Linked DNA regions of Candidatus Puniceispirillum marinum IMCC1322. The main gene of each other region encodes a partner of the protein of the gene in region 2 in a complex. Links are inferred from orthologs where the notes say so. Each region holds a gene or a part of one and is shown on either strand. Other genes may lie near its edges.

What was found.
Region 1: the proteins of SAR116_RS10260 (region 2) and trxA are in contact, whole or in part, in an NMR structure (PDB 2IPA), measured with the Bacillus subtilis proteins. The link is inferred for Candidatus Puniceispirillum marinum IMCC1322 from one-to-one orthologs.

What each region holds. Positions count from the first base shown.
Region 1 is NC_014010.1:1,378,766-1,385,576, reverse strand. The notes cover bases 3,917-6,811. They hold trxA (thioredoxin), read left to right. Parts: upstream 3,917-5,151; coding sequence 5,152-5,472; downstream 5,473-6,811. Other genes in these bases: SAR116_RS06420 (bifunctional folylpolyglutamate synthase/dihydrofolate synthase), read right to left, coding at 5,538-6,811; addA (double-strand break repair helicase AddA), read left to right, coding at 3,917-5,126. In the rest of the region: double-strand break repair protein AddB, read left to right, coding at 1-1,645; more of addA, read left to right, coding at 1,635-3,916. UniProt on the Bacillus subtilis protein: Participates in various redox reactions through the reversible oxidation of its active center dithiol to a disulfide and catalyzes dithiol-disulfide exchange reactions.
Region 2 is NC_014010.1:2,197,168-2,203,940, forward strand. Bases 1,867-4,723 are described here. They hold SAR116_RS10260 (arsenate reductase ArsC), read left to right. Parts: upstream 1,867-2,967; coding sequence 2,968-3,480; downstream 3,481-4,723. Other genes in these bases: SAR116_RS10250 (hypothetical protein), read left to right, coding at 1,867-2,170; SAR116_RS10255 (YaiI/YqxD family protein), read left to right, coding at 2,214-2,678; SAR116_RS13510 (DUF2256 domain-containing protein), read right to left, coding at 2,696-2,860; SAR116_RS10265 (MIP/aquaporin family protein), read left to right, coding at 3,477-4,157; SAR116_RS10270 (multidrug effflux MFS transporter), read left to right, coding at 4,168-4,723. In the rest of the region: SAR116_RS10245 (Ppx/GppA phosphatase family protein), read left to right, coding at 174-1,658; more of SAR116_RS10250, read left to right, coding at 1,712-1,866; more of SAR116_RS10270, read left to right, coding at 4,724-5,400; translational GTPase TypA, read left to right, coding at 5,554-6,773. UniProt on the Bacillus subtilis protein: Catalyzes the reduction of arsenate [As(V)] to arsenite [As(III)]. In vitro, can dephosphorylate para-nitrophenyl phosphate (pNPP).

The DNA.
Region 1 (6,811 bases), 820 kb from region 2 along the record:
TCTAGAAGGTTTAGCCATTGCCATTGGTGATGATAAAGATTTGCGGGATTTTATCGCGATCCATATCGCGGTTCCCTTTACCCCCCTTGTTGATGCGTGGCAGGCGCCAGCCCCAACCATGGCAAGCCTTGCCCGTGGACTAGGCCAGACCGCCGAAATGATGGCAGCGCAGACTATGTGTATTCCATCTGATGGACCCGATACAGAAACACGAGTCGCCGATAAGAATGACGGTGCTCTTCATCTATGGGACAATCAAGGCGGCAAGGCCGCTGCCGATCTGTTGAAAAACCTGGTCGAGCATGGGCATGATCAAGCGGTTAATGCCACGGATTTTGCGCAAACGTTAGTACAAATCATGCAGGACATAACAGTGCATGCTGTCCAGCAGTCACATCCAAGGCTGGCTATTCTGGGAGCGGTAGAATCGCGGATGCAAACCGCCGATCATTTGATAATTGCGGGCTTCAATGAAGGTAACTGGCCACCGCAACCGCAAACTGATCCTTGGATGAACAGCGATATGCGCAAAGCCGTTGGTTTGCCGCCACATAACTGGCGTACCAGCCTAAGTGCGCATGATGTCTATATGGCAATTTGCAACCCAAAGGTCACGATCACCCGTGCGCAACGCCAGAATGATGCGGCGACGATCCCAAGTCGCTGGCTACAGCGGATGGATGTTGTGCTATCGGCTCTTGGCATTGCCAAAGCGCTTGATCGTGGTGATGAAAAGTTTGAATGGCTTGCGATATTAAATCCTAAAACGATACCAAACCGTATAAAGCGTCCAGCGCCAAAACCGCCACTAAGCGCGCGCCCACGAAAGTTTTCGGCTACCGAGATCGATATGTGGATCAATGATCCATACGCGCTTTATGCCAAGAAGATTCTAAAGCTTCGTCAACTTGACGATATTGACCGTCCACCAGATGCGGCTTTGCGCGGCACATTATTTCATAATGTGCTTGCCGATTTTACCCGCACTTTTCCTTCTGGGTCTTTGCCTGATACCGCGTATCAAGACTTGCTGGCCATAGGTAAAACGCATTTTGCCGATCAATGGGCAACGCCTGATATCCGTTATTTCTGGTGGCCCCGGTTTGAGATGGTTGCAGGTTGGATTATTGAAACAGAAAAGCAGCGCCGTGATGATCTTGCTTTCATACATGCCGAAAAGAAAGGCAGCACCATATTGACCGGGCCGGCTGGCCCCGTTGAATTATCGGCGCGTGCTGATCGGTTGGAAAAAACCAAGGATGGTACATGGCACATAATTGATTATAAAACCGGTATTGTCCCATCAAAAAGCAAGGTTGCTTCAGGTCGCGCTACCCAGCTTCTGGTCGAAGCCTTGATCGCATGGGATGGCGGTTATGATGATAAGCCAGGTTGCGACATTGCCAAGATGCAATATTGGAAACTAAGTGGCCGTAAAAACAAGATTGGTGATATTTACGATGTGTTGCCTGATGATGGGTCGCCGGAAAACACCCGCGACATGATGCAGTCGCTGATCACGCTGTTTGATGATCCCGAAGCCACCTATCCAGCTGAGCCAAACATCAAATTCAAGCTATCCTATAATCCTTACCGGCATCTGGCGCGGATAAGCGAATGGCAACAGGAGGGGCATGATGAATGATCTTATTCAGCGTGCCAGCATAGAACAGGCGCGCGCATCTGATCCGATGGCATCGGTCTTTGTCTCGGCCAATGCCGGAACAGGCAAAACCAAATTATTGACTGACCGGGTTCTGCGTCTGCTTTTGTCAGGTGCAGAAGCCGACGGTATTTTATGTGTTACCTATACACGCGCGGCGGCGGCAGAAATGCGCAACCGTATTTATGCGCGTCTGGCTCGGTGGGCTGTTATTTCAACAGCTGATCTGACCAAAGATCTGCAAGCAATGGGAATTGTTGCACCATCACAGGGAAATATTCGTCTGGCGCGCATGCTGTTTGCCAAGATACTTGATAATGACAATGGCCCACGTGTTGAGACAGTGCACTCATTTTGCCAGTCCATTTTGCGCCGCTTTCCGATTGAAGCCGGCATTGCGCCAAATGCAAAGCTGGCAGACGATGCCGAACAGGATCGTCTTAAGTCAATTGCCAAAGTTGCGGTGATGAACAGCCTAGATCCTGCAATACAGATAGCCGTGGCAACTATTGCTAACCAGAGTTCCGAAGGACAAGCGACTGAAATTCTCACCGAGTTCTTGCGGCGTGTGCCTGCGCTTGACGATATCGACACCTTATCCCGCTTACAGGCACATTTCCGTGATGATCTTGATATGCCTGAGGCGGATTTTGTAACCCAGCATATTGCAGAGGCATTGGCAAAAATCGATGATGAGGCCTTACGTGCGGTGGCAGTGGCTTTACAGAATGCTAAAACCGAAACCCAGCGCGATCGTGGTGCCGCGTTTTTTGCGTGGTTGGCACTTGATGACGAAATGCGCATTGCGAGGTTGAATTTGCTGGTTGATGCGCTGTTCACGACAAAGGGCCCACGTGCTGACCGGAACCTGTCCAATGCTGACATCCGTGCTGAATATCCTCCCATTGTCGATGTCCAGCGTGCGGTCATTGATATTCTGACCCCCATTTTACATATGATGGCAACGGATCGGTGCCGCGAGTTGACCACGGCATTATATATTTTTGGGGCAGCGTTCCAGCGTCATTATCAAAGCCTGAAAGAAAGTCGTGGTCTGCTCGATTATGATGATTTGATCGCTGTGACCAACCGTCTGCTTGCCCGAAGCGAAGCTGCACAATGGGTGGCGTGGAAACTTGACAATGGTATAGGTCATGTTCTGGTCGATGAAGCACAAGATACAAGTCCCGCGCAATGGACTTTGTTACTTCGCCTTGTTGAGTCATTCTTTGACGGCAGTGATATGCCTGTTGCGGCCAGCTCTATTGCTTCGGACACTGCAGATATGGACATCGCACCGCGCAGTGTTTTTGCTGTTGGTGACTTTAAACAATCGATCTATTCATTTCAGGGCGCTGATCCAAAGGTGCTTGGCGAGAACCGTACATTGCTTCGCAATAAGGCGATGGCGGCTGAGATTGATTTTCGGGCTTTATCTTTATCGGTGTCGTTCCGGTCAACGGCACCCATTCTTGGTTTGGTCAATGATTTGATCCCTGACCTTGACGGTATTGAGGATTTTGTAAGCCATGATCTCGCGCGTCGTCATAAAGGTGGTTTTGTCGAAGTCTGGCCTATCATTGACGCGCCGGTTGATGAGGAAAAGACAGAAGGTTTCACCCCTGCAAATATTGCGTCGATGCAAGGCGCCTCTGCTGTGGCAGCAAGCCATCTTGCGCGCACGTTAAAATCCTGGATTGGCAAACGACCTTTGCCATCGTCGGACAATGATCATATGCCAAGAAAGATTATGGCTGGTGATATCCTCATCCTGCTTCGCAAACGCGATGTTTTCTTTGAGCAGGTGCTGGTTGCGCTTCAAGAACAAGGTGTTGCCGTTGCAGGTGCTGACAGGATGCGGCTTGTGGATCAGATTGAAATTCAGGATTTGCTGGCATTGGGTGACGTTGCGCTTTTGCCTGACGATGATTTACAGCTTGCCGCCTTATTGAAATCGCCTTTATTTGGCATCAGTGAAGCGCAGTTGTTTGATCTTGCCCATGACCGTGGATCGCACAGTCTATTCCGACAGCTTATGCGCTATCTGGGAAGCAATGATCCGCTTGGTCGTATTGCCGACCGTTTGGAAGAGTGGTGCAGATTGGTTGATGGGGGGTCGGTTTTTTCTTTCTTCAGCAAGGTTCTTGTTGATGGTGGCCGCGATAAATTCCGCGCCCGTCTTGGTTCGTCGGTTGATGAGGCGCTTGACCATTTTCTGGCAGTCGCCCAAAGCTATGGAGAGTCTGGAGGTGTTTCGCTAACAGCCTTTTTGGCAGCGGTTCGTGCTGGTGGCGGTGATGTAAAGCGCGATATGGATGCTGGTAATGTGGATGAGGTGCGTGTCATGACCATTCACGGTGCCAAGGGACTTGAAGCCCCAATCGTTATCCTGCCAGATATGTTGCGGCATAGCGTGCCCCATTCCCCGCTGATAACAGGCGAAGATCAACGCTTTATCTATTGGGAAGCTGGCAGTCATTTGCGGCCACCATTTCTTGAAACGGCGCGTCAGAAAGCAAGCGACCTGCGTGCCGAAGAAGATAACCGCCTCCTTTATGTGGCATTAACGCGAGCCCGTGATGGGTTGGTAATAGGCGGCTGGGAAAAACGCAATTCGCGCTGGCTTGAAAACAGTCCCTACAGCCGGATAAAGGCATATTTTACAGAACATAAAGACGTTGTCGAAGACGTGGATGGCGTGTTGCGTCATATCGCCAAGACTGTTTCAGAGGCTGATTCTGTTTTCCCTTCAATGCCTGATGATGACGCAGCTATGCGCGTTCCAGATATAGCCAGTGAACCGGCTGACACAAGCTGGCTTCATCATCCTGCACCCGATTTACCACCTGATGCTCGTCCGTTGCGACCATCAGAGCCTGCCAATCTTTATGCGCCGCATCCATTGGGATTTGGCGTAACAGATAGCCGAACACAAGCTATGGCATTGACCCGGGGACGTCTGGCGCACCGTCTATTTGAGATGTTGCCGACAGTACCTCAGGATCAGCGCAACACTGTTGCAGATCGCATGATTGCAACGGTTGATATGCTATCGCCTGCTCAGGGTGCGCAGCTTAAAAATGAGGTTTTCACAATTTTGAATGATCCACGCTTTGGCAATTTGTTTACCCCTGATGCGCTTGCCGAAGTACCAGTGACTGGTATGGTGCGTGATCGCGGTGTGTCTGGACAGATTGATCGCCTGTTTGTCGGTGATGACAGCGTCATTATTGCAGATTTCAAAACCGGTATTGCGAATGAAGATTCCCCTCCCGAAACATATCAACGCCAAATGGCACTTTATGCGGCTTTGATAGGAGAAATTTTTCCTAATAAGCCAATTGTGTGCTGGCTCATTTGGACGGAAACAGCTAGGCTTCAGGAAATAACAGCGTCAATGCGCGCTTTGGCGCTTGCGCGAATATTTGGTGACATTAAGACAGTTTATAACTCATTCACATAGCACGTTACACAGGTAGGAACACCCAATGGCGACAACAAAGACGACTGATAGTGATTTCTCGACGCAGGTTTTGCAATCTGACAAGCCGGTTCTTGTCGATTTCTGGGCAGAATGGTGTGGCCCATGCAAGGCGATTGGCCCGGCTCTTGAAGAAATTTCTGAAGATAAAGGTGACAGCCTTTCAATCGTCAAATTGAATATTGATGAAAACCCGCTTACCCCTCAGCAGTATAATGTGCGTGGTATTCCAACGTTGCTCATTTTTAAAGATGGCGCGGTCGTGGCCGAAAAAGTTGGCGCGTTACCTAAGTCACAATTGGAAAATTGGATTGAGCAGTCGATTTAACAATCACGCTTACACCCAAGAATAATAAATGTCTGGTCGTTTCCAGACAGATGAACGCTACTTGTTTAGACAGGTAGCGTTTTGTTTTCGTTTAGAATATGCCCGGCTAGATAAAGTGAACCACATATAATCACAGGGTGGTTGTTATCAGCGATTGTCAAGGCGTCCTGTATCGAGCGGGCAGGTGAAGCTGATAGCCCAATTGATGTTGCCGAGGCGGCAAGCTCACCGGCCGTTAATGAGGCAGGTTGACCCGGGATCGTCAAGGTCAGGACTTGTCCTGCAATTTTGCTTATGGGGGCTAGAAATTCAGCAGGATCACGTGTGTTCAACGCGCCGCAAATCACTGTCCATTGCCCATCATGAAGGTCGGGAAGCGCGGCCACCAGTGCCTGCGCCCCATGTGCATTATGTGCCCCATCCAGCCATATTGATTGGTCTGGCATAAGGGTTGTCAGATCACCTTTGTCCAGCTTCTGTATGCGGCCCGGCCATATGGCATTACCCAGGCCGGCAACAATTTTAACAGGTGCTAATTTGCGGCTTGTCCCAAGCGCATGGATAAGCGCCGTCGCGGCAAGGCTGGCATTATCAACCTGATGTTCACCAGCAAGGCCGGGTGTGGGCAAGGTTACCGCACCGTCATTCAGATCAGTGTTGCTATAGGTAATGGCAATGCGCCCATCTGCGGCCTTATACCCGTTAAAATCAATGCTGGCCGTAAAAAGCTTGGCGCCAATTTCCTCTGCATGCGCGTTCAGTTGCTGTGCAACAACGTTATCTTGTTGCGCACTGAAACAAGGCACGTTATGCCGCATGATACCGGCCTTTTGCGATGCAATGGTTGCCACATCATTGCCCAGAAAATGCTCATGATCACGGGCAATAGGCGTGATTATTGTGGCTAGCGGCCTATCCAGAACATTGGTCGAATCCAGAGTGCCGCCAAGTCCCGTTTCCAATAATAACAAATCTGCTTCACATTGTGAAAAGGCCAGCATCGCGGCGGCTGTGGTCACTTCAAAGAAGGTGACTTCATCAGTACCATTAATATTTTCAACCTCTTCAAGAAGGTCAGCCAATGCGCCATCGCTAATCAATGTCCCGGCTAACCGGATGCGCTCGTTAAACCGGCATAGGTGAGGCGAGCTATAGACATGAACGCGTAACCCGCACCCCTCGGCCATGGCGCGCATATGGGCAATGACGGATCCTTTGCCATTTGTACCTGACACATGAATTGTTGGAGGCAATGCATGATGTGGATTACCTAACCGGTTTAATAGCGCAAAGGTACGATCAAGCCCTAGATCAATAAGCTTGGGATGAAGCGCGGCAA
Region 2 (6,773 bases):
ATTATTGAAATGGGGTCGCGCCGGTCAGGATCAATAGCCAGATCACGATAACTATTACTTATAGTATGCTGATTTTCTATCGGGTGAAATATAATCAACATTTAAATCGATTTTTCATCGTTATTTGTGCAATCCCTGCTTGTCAGCGCGCGTCATTTATCCAAGAATGGCGCATGACTCTAGCTTCTGTTTATGCCATGGCGCCAGCCAAAGCTGAAACCCGCACTGAACGTGTGGCCGTTATCGATATCGGTTCAAATTCGTTACGGCTGGTTGTTTATGCCAATAACGGGCGGTATCCGTTTCCCCTATTCAATGAACGTTCAAATTGTCGGCTTGGTGCCAATCTGGATACAACCGGAATTTTGAAGCAAGACCGTATCGATGTCGCGGTGACAACGATTACGCGCTTTGCCCATGTGCTGTCAAATATGGGTGTCAGCCGGGTATATGCGGTGGCCACAGCAGCTGTGCGCCGCGCCACTAATGCTGCCGATTTCATCACCCCTGCCGAAGCCGCGCTAGGGCATCCCATCCGCGTGCTATCGCAAAGCGAAGAAGCACATTATGTCAGCAAAGGATTGGTTCTGAATGTCCCAAGTGCCAGTGGTATTGTGGCCGATCTTGGCGGTGGTAGTCTGGAAATTGTACGCCTTGAAAAAGGCAAGGTGAAATATTCGATCAGTCTGAATATCGGGCATCTATCAACGCTCAAAGACAAGGATATCGACAAGGCGCTGGCTGGCGTAAAATGGCTTGGTGCCAAAAAGAATCTGAAATTATATGGCGTCGGTGGAAGTTTCCGCGCCCTTGGGCTGGCATTTATCGAGGAGACCCGTTATCCACTTTCGGTATTGCACGGGCTGAAAATCGATGCCGATGACGCGATTGACATTCTGAATCATATTGTCAGTGACATATCCGATGTAGGCGGCATTCCCGAAGGTCGTAAAAAGACCATGCCAACCGCCGCGCGAATCATGCGGGCTTTGATGCGCACGGCCAAAGTGGCCAAGCTGGAAATTAGCGGTAGCTCTATCCGCGATGGGGTGATCGCCGCGTATGAACTGAATGATGCCGAGCGCGCCGACTTTCTGCTGGCGGTCTGTTCGGAAATCTATCAGAACAACAGCCGCTTTCCCGATGTGCCGGAAAAGCTGTTTGCCTTTCTAAAGCCGTTGCAGATGACCTCGGATAGCAAGCAATTCAACCGGCTACTCGAAGCGGCTTGTTATTTAGCAGATTTTTGCTGGAACGAGCATGAAGATATACGTGGTGATTTGGCCGCCCGCCGTGTGCTGGGGTTGCCTGCCAACTGTGTCACACATAAAGACCGGATCTGGCTGGCGCTGGCTGTCTATCATCGGCATGTTGGACTGAAGCAGAATAAGGCACGGCCAAGAGAATTACGACATATTCTGGGTGAAGCACATCGCAAACAGGCGGTTGCTATTGGTCTGGGGCTGCGCTTTGCCATGTTCTTTAGTGGGGGCACAGCAACCGATCTTGGCAAAATACGGCTCAGCGTTGCCAAAAAGGTGCTGACCCTGCATGTGGGGGCTGGTGCCGCGGCGCTGATTGATGAACATGCAGAGCGTCGCTTTACATTGCTAGCGCAAAGCATTAAGTGCTCAGCATCGATCATCATAGAAGATTAAGACGGTTTGATCGAGCTGACTTCACGCCCACCATTTAGTAACGGATTATTGATATGTCTCAGGAAACGACGTCGCACACTTATTTCGTGTCGCTTGCCAGCATCATGGAACATCATGATGGCAATCTGGCCGCGGCGATGAAAACCGACAACCTGCGCAACTGCATTGTGACCATGCCAGTTATTATGAATGTGGGCAAAGCTGGGGATGTGGGTAAAGCTGGGGATGTAGTCAAAGCGGGCGCGCAGAATTTTTTTGTTGGCGTTGCCGTGACCTGTGATTTTGACAGTCCTGAGGCTTTGTCGGATGAATTTGCCCGCCATGCACCAGAGGGGCATATTCCGATCTTTGCATGGATTCCCGCAAACAGATTTGGCAATGATGATTTTGGTATTTTCATCGATCCGAATGATTGTGGCGAAACGCTGGTCAATGGAATGGTCGGGGAAATTATCGATCAGGCACAGATTGAAATGACCGTTACGCAGCTGGCCGAAACAATGGCGCATTAGATACAATCCAGCCGGGTCAACCATGTAAACCTTATAGGGCACTATGATGGCGATTTATGTTGATGCAGATGCCTGTCCGGTAAAAGACGAAACGGTCACGGTAGCTAACCGGCATAAGCTAGATGTCTATATCGTATCGAACGGCGGCATTCGCCCGCATCCGCACCCGCAGGTGCATATGATTATCGTAGCTACAGGTGCTGATGAAGCTGATAAATGGATCGCTGATCAGGCCAAAACTGGCGATATCGTGATCACTGCCGATATTCCGCTGGCGGCCAAAGCTGTGGCAGCAGGGGCGGCAGTTTTGCGACATGATGGTGATGTGATTACCGAGGCCAATATAGGCAACCAGCTGGCGACCCGTGATCTGATGACTGATATTCGCGCGGCTGACCCGTTATTCACCGGACCGGGTCATAAAGGTCAGCGAAGCTTTAGCAAGCAGGATCGGTCACGGTTTTTGAACAATCTGGAAATGGCAATCCGCAAGGTTAAAGGCGGGTAAAGCGCGTACATGTTGCGTCACGCGCTGGTTTTTTTACTGTCTTTCTGGTTTCCAGCGCAACGTTTCGAACAATAGCGCACCTGTTCCCAATCCCGCGCCCATTTTTTACGCCAGGCAAAGGGTAACCCGCAGGCCGCACATATTTTTTTTGGAAAATTGGCTTTCTTTAACATTTTTGACATATATCTGTGACCATTTAGAGTGTTGTGCAGATTGTTAGAATTTTTACTGACCTGTTAATCATTACCTAGCCCGCTATCCATGGCTAGTCATTAAAGGGATTTTGATAATGTCAGATACTAGGCCAGATAGTGGGCAAGATACCAGAAATGTGCTGTTCCTATGTACGGGAAATTCGGCACGATCATTGATAGCCGAAGGTATTCTGCGGCATCGGGGTGGTGCGCGTTATCAGGCCTTTTCCGCCGGATCAAAACCAACAGGCATGCCCAATCCCCATGCTATTGCCGTTTTGCAAAGCTATGCTATCGATACCAATTTTGCAGCGTCGAAAAGCTGGGATATGTTTGCAGGCGATGCGTTTGGCAAAATGGATATTATCATAACAGTCTGTGCAAATGCTGCTGGTGAAACATGCCCGATATGGCCAGGTCATCCGATCACGGCACATTGGGGGGTCGAGGATCCGGCAGCTGTTACAGGTAGCATCGCTGATATCGATGCTGCCTTTGCCCTGACCTATGCGCAAATGGATGCCCGGATAAGCGCTTTACTGGCGTTAGGTGATCTGGATTTGCCAGCACAATTGGATGCTGTTCGTGCGATAGGTGCATTATCATGAACGCGCAGTCGATAGGGCGTCAGTTTGTTGCCGAATGGCTTGGCACGCTGATGTTGCTGGTTACAGTTATCGGGTCAGGGATTATGGCCGAGCGCTTGGCAGGCGGAAATATAGCGATTGCCCTGCTTGGTAATACGATTGCAACAGGCGCCATATTGGTGGTGCTTATTACCGTGTTTGGCCCGGTTTCAGGCGCGCATTTCAATCCGGCGGTAACGTTAGCTTTTGCCATCCGCAAAGAGATTAGCCCCTCGATGGCGCTTTTATATATCCTGTTCCAGATTATGGGTGCCGTCTGTGGTGCGATGCTGGCGCATTTCATGTTTGAAGTCTCATTACTACAGATTTCGCAGAATGTGCGCAGTGGCCCTGCGCAGATGGGCTCAGAAGCGGTTGCAACATTTGGTCTGGTCATGGTTATCTTTGGCGGTATCCGGTTTCGCCCTGATGCCGTGCCATGGCTTGTTGGCCTGTATATAACGGCAGCTTACTGGTTTACATCATCGACCAGTTTTGCCAATCCGGCGGTAACACTTGCCCGCTCTTTGACCGATAGTTTTTCGGGTATTCGCCCTGTTGATGCGCCTGGTTTTATTATTTCTCAGCTTGTCGCGGCGATGATTGCAACATATGTTCTTGGCTGGTTGTTCGGCAATAAGGCTGAACCACGCAGCTAGAGTATTCCGAATGCCAGATAAGAATGATGTGTCTGCCACATATAATGTGTCAGGCAACAGTCCAGCTGATTTCAAAAATCCGTCAATGTTGCTGTTGATTCTACTTTCAGGCATTGGCGGCTTTGCCATGGTTGTGGTGGTGCCACTTATTCCGATTCTGGCTGATAGTCTTGGTGTGTCTTATGCCACCGCACAGCTAAGTTTAAGTGTATTTTTTGCTGCCTTTGCCATTGCCCAACTGATACTGGGCCCGTTCTCGGATAGCTTTGGGCGGCGTACAACACTTGTCATCGGGATGAGTCTGTTTGCGCTGGGTAGTCTGGCTTGTGCAATTTCGGAAACAGCTCTTATCGTTATTTTGGGGCGCGGGCTTCAAGGTATTGGTGCGGCGTCTGGTATGGCCATTGCGCGCGTGATCATCAATGATGTCCATGGCCGTGAAAAATCGGCAAGCTTGATAGGCTATCTAACGATGGCAATGGTTGTGGGGCCGATGGTGGCGCCGACAATTTCTGGATTTGTTGCCGAGTCCATAGGTTGGCGCTGGCTGTTCTGGATGTTGTTTGCGGTTAGTTCGTGTTTGTTGGTGGCGATTATCATGAAGCTGCCGGAAACAGTACAGTTTTCGCGCGATGCCGATGGCCGCCGGCAAGGGATTTTCGATGGCCTGCCTTTATTAAAAAATATCGAGTTCATCGGGCTGGCTGGCAATTGGGCCTTTAGTGCCTGTGTGTATTATGCCTTTCTGGCGGGGGCGGCCTATGTCGTTATCGAACAGATGGGGCGCCCAGAAACCGAATATGGCGCTTATTTCATCATGGTATCGCTGGGATATATATCAGGGAACTGGGTCGCGGCGCGCTATGGACATGTTTATGGGTCAGCACGTTTCATTATGGCAGGTACGCTGCTGGCCTTGACGGTGACAATGACGCAATGGCCTTTCTATGGGATGATGCATCCGGTCTATGTGTTTGTTCCAATGTCGATCATCGCCTTTGCCAATGGTCTTGTCAGTCCGCACTCTGCATCATCGGTGATGAATGTGGTACCGCGTCTGTCTGGTGCTGCCTCGGGTCTTTCGGGATTTCTGCAGATTGGTGGCGGGGCATTAATTAGCTTGCTGGTTGGTTATTTCCAGTTCCAGTTTGGTTATACGATGATTATTGTCATGTTTCTGTCGGCATGCTGTGCGTTCATATCGCTGATGCTGTGCTGGCATATCATCCGCCCATCGCGCTAGGGAAATGCGATATTGGCGATAAAACAGCAGAAATATATGGGTTTAAGGCGCTTCATCATGTCGCTGATGAAATTAGGGCTTTCCATATGGTGCATTAAGCAGTAGGAATGCGACCAGACCTGAGGAAACAGGCAAAACCCAAGAGACATGATGATGACACAAGAACTGCGCAATATCGCGATTATTGCCCATGTTGACCATGGCAAAACAACCCTTATCGACTCGATTATGAAGCAAAGCGGCATGTTCCGCGATAATCAGGCGGTTGATGAACGCGTCATGGATTCAGGCGATCTTGAAAAAGAGCGCGGTATTACCATTCTGGCCAAGCCAACTTCGGTGGTCTGGAAAGATACGCGGATCAATATCATTGATACGCCAGGTCACGCTGATTTCGGTGGTGAGGTTGAACGTGTTCTGGGCATGGCCGATGGGGTCATTCTGCTGACTGACGCTGCCGAAGGGCCGATGCCGCAAACCAAATTTGTTCTGGGCAAGGCATTGGCGCAAGGATTGCGCCCGATTGTGATTATCAACAAAATCGACCGCAGTGATGGCCGGCCTGAAGAAGTTGTTGACGAAGTTTTTGATTTGTTCGTAGCGCTTGATGCCAATGAAGAGCAGCTTGATTTCCCCATTCTTTACGCATCAGGCCGTGATGGCTGGTGCGTTGAAGAACTTGATGATACGCGTGAAAATCTGCATCCGCTTCTGGATCGTATTTTGGCGCATGTCGCGCCGCCGCAAGTTGATGCCAAAGCGCCGTTTGCCATGCTGGCAACCTTGCTTGATTCTGACCCTTATCTTGGTCGTTGTCTGGTTGGTCGCGTTATGCAGGGAACAGCATCGGTTAATGAATCGGTACGTGCGCTTAATCTCGATGGCAGTGTTGTTGAATCTGGCCGCTTGACCAAGCTTTTGCGTTTTGAAGGCACCAACCGTGTGCCAGTTGATCAGGTCGCGGCAGGTGACATTGTCTGTATCGCGGGTCTTTCGATTGCGTCTGTGTCGGATACAATCTGTGCACCAGCTGTTACAATACCGTTGAAATCAACGCCAATCGATCCGCCAACAATGTCGGTTACAATCACCGTTAATGATTCACCTCTGGCTGGTCGTGAAGGCAAAAAGGTGACGTCAACAGTTATCCGTGAACGCCTGCTTGCCGAGGCCGAGACTAATGTAGCGATCACATTTTCCGAAAGTGGTGGCAAGGACGCGTTTGAAATTGGTGGACGTGGCGAGCTTCAGCTTGGTGTGCTGATTGAAACCATGCGACGCGAAGGCTTTGAAATGACAGTTTCACGTCCACGTGTGCTGTTCCAGGCTGATGAGGCTAGCAATCGGCTTGAGCCAATGGAAGAAGTCACCAT